Linked DNA regions of Kordia sp. SMS9. The protein of the gene in region 2 interacts with the protein of the main gene of each other region in a pairwise test. Links are inferred from orthologs where the notes say so. Each region holds a gene or a part of one and is shown on either strand. Other genes may lie near its edges.

Region 1 (3,681 bases), 1.1 Mb from region 2 along the record:
GTTGTAAAACGTCAGATACATTCAGAAAAATAGTTTTAGAAGCTTGTGTTTCGTTGTATTCGGCAGCATGGTACACTTCATCTTTCGGAATCTTGACAGTATATGTTTCACCTCCGATTTCTATATTTTCAATTCTGTAGTCCATTTTTTGATTTTTTTCCGTTTTACAACCTATGGAAAGTGCTAAAAGTATAATTAGGATAGTAGAACCAAACTTCATGATTTTTAGATAGATTTCTATTTTGTATTCTTAACTGTTGCATTAGAGATTAAAAATACACATTTATGCTAACTCTTTCTTTAAAAAACGCGCGGTGTGACTTTTTTTATGGTTGGCAACTTCTTCGGGAGTTCCCGTAGTGATCACTTTTCCGCCGCCTTTTCCACCTTCGTAACCAATATCAATAATATAATCTGCCATTTTAATCACGTCCATATTGTGTTCAATGACCACAATGGTATTTCCTTTGTCTACCAATTTGTTCAACACTTCCATCAACACACGAATGTCCTCAAAATGCAGTCCAGTCGTAGGTTCGTCTAAAATGTAAAAAGTATTTCCAGTATCTCTTTTAGACAGTTCTGTTGCCAGTTTGATGCGCTGTGCTTCACCACCAGAAAGTGTGGTACTTTGCTGTCCGAGCGTAATATAGCCCAATCCCACATCTTTGATGGTTTTGAGTTTTCTATAAATTTTTGGAATGTGTTCGAAAAATGAAACGGCTTCGTTCATCGTCATTGCCAACACATCTGCAATAGATTTCCCTTTATAGCGAATTTCCAAGGTTTCCCGATTGAAGCGTTTTCCTTGACACGTTTCACAATCTACACATACATCTGGCAAAAAGTTCATTTCTATGACACGCAATCCACCACCTTGACAGGTTTCGCAGCGTCCACCTTTTACGTTAAAGCTAAAACGGCCTGGTTTGTACCCGCGAATCATCGCTTCGGGAGTTTTGGCATACAAACTTCGTATTTCGCTAAAAACGCCTGTATACGTTGCAGGATTTGATCTTGGTGTACGACCAATGGGCGATTGATTGATGTCAATTACTTTGTCAATATGTTCCAATCCTTTAATGCTTTTGTACGGCATTGGTTCTTTCACGGCATTGAAAAAGTGTGCATTCAAAATAGGGTAGAGGGTTTCGTTGACTAAAGTCGATTTTCCACTTCCAGAAACACCTGTAACACCAATCATTTTCCCCAAAGGGAATTCTACAGAAACATTTTTCAAGTTATTCCCTGTCGCACCTTTTAAGACTAGTTTTTTACCGTTTCCTTTTCTTCGTTCTGCTGGTACCGGAATTTGCTTATTGCCGTTTAAATAGGCTGCTGTGAGTGTATCATGTGTTAACAATTCTTTGGGTGTGCCTTCTGAGATGATTTCACCACCGTGTCTTCCTGCATTAGGACCAATGTCAATCACGTGATCGGCGCGTTCAATCATATCCTTGTCATGTTCTACGACGATGACGGAGTTGCCAATGTCACGTAAAGATTCAAGCGAATTGATCAGTTTCTCGTTGTCTCTTTGGTGCAAACCGATGCTTGGCTCATCTAAAATGTATAAAACACCCACTAATTGTGAGCCAATTTGTGTGGCCAAACGAATGCGTTGTGCTTCACCACCCGAAAGTGATTTGGAACTTCTGCTCAACGAAAGATAATTTAAACCAACATCTAACAAAAATCGCAAACGCGTTGAAATTTCTTTGATGATTTCTGTGGCAATTTTTTGTTGCTTTTCAGAGAGATTGTTTTTTAAATCTTCAAACCATTCGGACAATTCTACGACGTCCATGTTTGCCAGTTCGGCGATATTCCTGTTGTTGACTTTAAAGTATAAAGATTCTTTGCGTAAGCGCGAACCGCCACATTCAGAACAATTTACTTTGTCCATATAATTTTTTGCCCAACGTTTGATAGAAGAAGAATCGCTGTCTTGAAATTGATTTTTGATGAAACTGATAATTCCTTCAAAATCAATCTTATAATCGCGGGTAACGCCCAACGTTTTGCTTACCACAGAGAATTTTTCGTTTCCACCGTTCAAAATCACGTCCATTGCTTCCTTTGGAATGTCTTTGATTGGATCGCTAATTTTAAATTCGTAGCGTTCGGCAATGATTTCCAATTGTTTGAAAATCCACGACTTTTTATATTCGCCTAAGGGTGCAATTCCGCCACCTTTAATGGTTGCTTTTGTATCGGGAATGACTTTATGTTCGTTGACTTCGTGCAACGTTCCCAATCCGTTGCAGTTGGGACACATTCCTTTTGGAGAGTTGAACGAAAAGGTATTTGGTTCTGGATTTGGATAGGAAACTCCCGAAGACGGACACATGAGGTTTCGACTGAAATAACGGGCTTCTGTCGGCGCATCTTGATCAATCACCATTAAAACATCATCACCATGGTACATCGCCGTTTTGATCGTTTCTGTCAAGCGTTTGTCATTGTCTACATCGTCGTCAATCTTCAAGCGATCAATCACAATTTCGATTTCGTGGGTTTTGTAACGATCTACGCGCATTCCTTTTTCTATATCGAGGATGACACCATCTACACGTACTTTTACAAAACCTTGTTTGGCAATATTTTCAAACAACTCGCGGTAATGTCCTTTACGCGAACGTATGACAGGAGCGAGGACGTTGACACGTTTTCCTTTAAAATCGTTGAGAATTAGGTTTTTGATCTGTTCATCGCTGTAACTGATCATTTTTTCGCCTGAGTTGTAACTATACGCATCCGAAGCTCTGGCAAATAATAGTCGCAAGAAGTCATAAATCTCGGTAATGGTTCCAACCGTAGAGCGTGGACTTTTGCTCGTAGTTTTTTGTTCTATGGCGATTACGGGCGACAAACCATCAATTTTATCCACATCTGGTCGTTCGAGTCCACCGAGAAATTGGCGCGCATACGCAGAAAATGTTTCAATATAACGGCGTTGTCCTTCGGCATAAATCGTATCAAAGGCTAAGGATGATTTTCCACTGCCAGAAAGTCCTGTAATTACGACTAGTTTTTCTCTAGGAATCGTAACATCAATGTTCTTTAAGTTGTGTACTCTAGCACCTTGTACTTCTATATTTTCTTCGTATTTCGTCATAGCTTTTTGCAAAAACGCAAAGATACGAATTTTACTAGCAGAAAGTAAGCTAGATGAATTCCAATTTTTCACAATCATATAATTTATATGCATTGTGATATCTCTTTCTGTTTGGCAGTAGTTTTAGCTATGTTTTTAGTGCTATTTTAAAATTGTTAGGTATTTGTTAATTAAGGTGTTACCGTAAACCATTGTAAGTAGATAGTTATAGTTTTATAATTCACAAAAAAAAAATATATATCATGAAAAAAAAGAATTTAAACTCGTTAGCACTGAACAAGAAATCAATTTCTAATTTTAACACACCAGCTATTAAAGGTGGAACTTTTGTATCGATCTCTTGTCAACCTTTAGGAATTTGCGCTGAGACAGACGGATGTAACACAGATGATTGTAATCATACTGTAGGGTGTCCTTCGGATACTTGTACTGCAGTAGGATGCAACCCAACGAACACTTGTGAAACGATATCTTGCGAGCCTGTAGGTATTTGTAGATAGTATGATGTGAATCATATAGAGAAGCCGTTTCAATAGTTGTTGAAGCGGTTTTTTTAGTACTTT
Region 2 (3,319 bases):
TTCTATAAATTCCAAATCAATATAATATTCTTTTGGATCATACGGATTTATGTATGCTGTTGTTTCTTTTTGAAGGTAAAAATGCATTCGAACGTTTGTTTCATCTTTAGAAATGGAGGTTTTTAAAGTGAGTGTTCTTTTATGATATTTTACCTTAAATTTTACATCGCAAGACGTACTTTTAATAGTTTGCTCATTGTGATGTCCATAACCAGCAACGATATTTAACGCCGCAGCTTGTCCTTCTACTACTGTTTTTGTGTAATAATGATTTGTTTCTTGAATAATTGCTTTGTCTAAATTCACAATCACTTGATCTGCATTACTTTTGAATTCTCTTAGATATTTTTGATAAGCACTATGAATATCTTCCTGTCCTTTTATTGTAGCTATTTTAAACCATAATGCTACTAACAGAAGTATGATAGATCCAATAATAAGCAGTATCCAGTCTGTTGGAGAGGAGTTAAAACCTAAAACAATCGCAATTATTCCTCCTACCATTGCTGCGATTTCTATAACTAAAGTGATTTTTTCTTTCAAGTGTGTATAGTATGTAAATTGTTACACAAGTAGGAGTTACGAACTAAAGTTTTGTTACAGTTTTTCCTGCAATACTTTAATTTCATCACGGTATTTGGCAGCATCCATAAAGTTTAACTCTTTTGCAGCCGCTTCCATTGATTTCCGCTTTTCGCGAATTAACTTTTCTATTTGCGCTTTGGTTAAGTATTCCAAATCGGGTTCAGCCGCCGCTTTTGCTTCTATCGTATCTTCCCACGCTAAGCTGTCATCTTTCCCAAGAATAGAACTCAAAGCTTTGTTCAAGCCTTTTGGCGTAATGTTATGTTTTGCATTGTATGCAATTTGTTTTTCCCTTCGGTATGCGGTTTCATCAATGGTTCGCTGCATACTTTTAGTCATTTTGTCTGCATACATAATCGCTTTTCCATTTACATTTCGCGCTGCTCTTCCCACGGTTTGTGTCAAGGAACGATTTGAACGTAAAAAGCCTTCTTTGTCTGCATCCAAAATCGCAACTAAGGAAACTTCTGGTAAATCCAATCCTTCACGCAGTAAATTCACACCGATCAACACATCAAACAAACCTTTTCGTAAATCCTGCATGATTTGTACACGTTCTAGCGTGTCCACATCACTGTGAATGTAACGACACCGAATTTGGATTCGCGATAAATATTTGGTCAATTCTTCCGCCATTCGTTTTGTCAACGTCGTCACCAACACACGTTCGTCTTTTTCAACTCTCAGATGAATTTCCTCTACCAAATCATCAATCTGATTCAAACTTGGACGCACTTCTATCACAGGATCCAACAATCCTGTCGGACGAATGACTTGTTCTACATACACACCATCGGTTTTGTGCAATTCGTAATCTGCTGGTGTGGCACTTACATAAATTACCTGATTCTGAATCGCTTCAAATTCTTCAAACTTCAACGGTCGGTTGTCCATCGCGGCAGGCAAACGGAAACCGTATTCTACCAAGTTTTCTTTTCTGCTTCTATCGCCGCCATACATAGCATGCACTTGCGAAATTGTTACGTGACTTTCGTCTACGACCATCAAATAATCATCTGGAAAATAATCTAACAGACAGAAAGGACGTGTTCCTGGGGCACGACCGTCCAAATATCTTGAGTAGTTTTCAATTCCAGAACAATAGCCCAATTCACGAATCATTTCTAAGTCAAAATTCGTGCGTTCCTCCAAGCGTTTTGCCTCTAAATGTTTGCCAATTTCTTTAAAATAGTCCACTTGCTTCACCATGTCTTCCTGAATTTGATGAATAGCATTTTGCAATACTTCTGGAGAAGTCACAAACATATTAGCAGGATAAATATTGAGTTGTGTATATTTTTCCAACACGGTATTGGTGCCTGGATCAAAGGATTCTATTTCTTCAATTTCATCTCCAAAAAAGTGAATTCTAAAGGCAAAATCTGCATATCCAGGAAACACATCTACGACATCACCTTTTACACGAAACGAACCGCGTGTAAATTCTGCTGTGGTACGTGAATATAAGCTTTGCACCAAACGATGCAATAATTTTGTACGCGAAATCACTTGATCACGCTCTAATTTTATGACATTTTTCTGAAATTCCACTGGATTTCCAATACCGTACAAACACGAAACCGACGCAATCACAATGACATCGCGGCGACCAGAAAGTAGGGAAGAGGTTGTACTCAAACGCAACTTTTCAATTTCTTCATTGATCGATAAGTCTTTTTCTATATACGTTCCCGAAGTTGGAATGTAGGCTTCTGGTTGATAATAATCATAGTACGACACAAAATATTCCACCGCATTTTCAGGAAAAAACTGCTTAAATTCTGAATACAACTGTGCTGCCAAGGTTTTGTTATGTGCCAACACTAGCGTAGGTTTTTCCACTTTTTCAATCACATTGGCAACCGTAAACGTTTTTCCTGAACCTGTCACACCGAGTAATGTTTGGTATTGCTCGTTCGTTTCAAGTCCGGATGTAAGTTGTTGAATAGCTTGCGGTTGATCGCCCGTAGGCTCAAAATCAGATACAATTTTAAACTTCATATATTGTCAGTGCTTTTTTTTTGGCGTTCTGCAAAAGTTCACTTCGATAAGCTCAGTGTACTTTTACGGCGTGCTATACGCGTTACATGGTAACTTGCTGCTATCTGCTGAGCCAAGTCGAAGCATCCTTAACGCATATCGTACAAAAATACGGAAAAGGAGTGAGGTTTGTAACTTCTAATGATTTTTAAATGTTGTGATGAAAAGTATAGACTTTTACTGCTTTTTCTTTGAGTTTTCGTGAAAGTATTTCTTCGGAATTTTGACTTCATCCGTTTCCATTGTCCAGATCATATTGGCAATCCACCAACGATCTTTTAAGTAGACCAATTGATAACTATTGATTCCTTTTTCGGTGTTGCCTTCGGAATCGCTGCCTATGAAACTTTGAAAAACATTGGCAATTCCGTTAAATTCATTTACGACTTTCCCTAGTTCTTTTTCTTCATAACCTTGTTTGTAATAATTATCATTTAGGGATTCTAAAAAATCTTCCAAGTTTACGGTTTCAAAAGGATTTGGATATTTTTCATCTGACGCACGCACACTGAATGTTACGTTTGGTAAAAATAATTCTTTTAAGGACTTTGTATCTATCGCATTTCCTTTCTCCACTGAAAGCAATTGCAACATGCGTGTTAGCGTTCCGTCAATTGTTTTCACAGCTTCTTCGTGTGGTATTTTTTTGGTTTGTGCGGTTATCGCAATAGAGAAACTCACCAAGAGCATTGTT

What was found.
Region 1: the proteins of uvrB (region 2) and uvrA interact in binary tests that used the Escherichia coli proteins (3 or more experiments, as listed by UniProt). The link is inferred for Kordia sp. SMS9 from one-to-one orthologs.

What each region holds. Positions count from the first base shown.
Region 1 is NZ_CP031153.1:3,899,301-3,902,981, forward strand. What follows is about bases 84-3,428. They hold uvrA (excinuclease ABC subunit UvrA), read right to left. Parts: upstream 3,119-3,428; coding sequence 284-3,118; downstream 84-283. Other genes in these bases: KORDIASMS9_RS16530 (hypothetical protein), read right to left, coding at 84-145. In the rest of the region: more of KORDIASMS9_RS16530, read right to left, coding at 1-83; KORDIASMS9_RS16540 (hypothetical protein), read right to left, coding at 3,672-3,681. UniProt on the Escherichia coli protein: The UvrABC repair system catalyzes the recognition and processing of DNA lesions. UvrA is an ATPase and a DNA-binding protein. A damage recognition complex composed of 2 UvrA and 2 UvrB subunits scans DNA for abnormalities.
Region 2 is NZ_CP031153.1:2,828,342-2,831,660, forward strand. What follows is about bases 93-3,075. They hold uvrB (excinuclease ABC subunit UvrB), read right to left. Parts: upstream 2,587-3,075; coding sequence 598-2,586; downstream 93-597. Other genes in these bases: KORDIASMS9_RS12220 (hypothetical protein), read right to left, coding at 93-504; KORDIASMS9_RS12230 (hypothetical protein), read right to left, coding at 2,803-3,075. Outside these bases: more of KORDIASMS9_RS12220, read right to left, coding at 1-92; more of KORDIASMS9_RS12230, read right to left, coding at 3,076-3,319. UniProt on the Escherichia coli protein: The UvrABC repair system catalyzes the recognition and processing of DNA lesions. A damage recognition complex composed of 2 UvrA and 2 UvrB subunits scans DNA for abnormalities.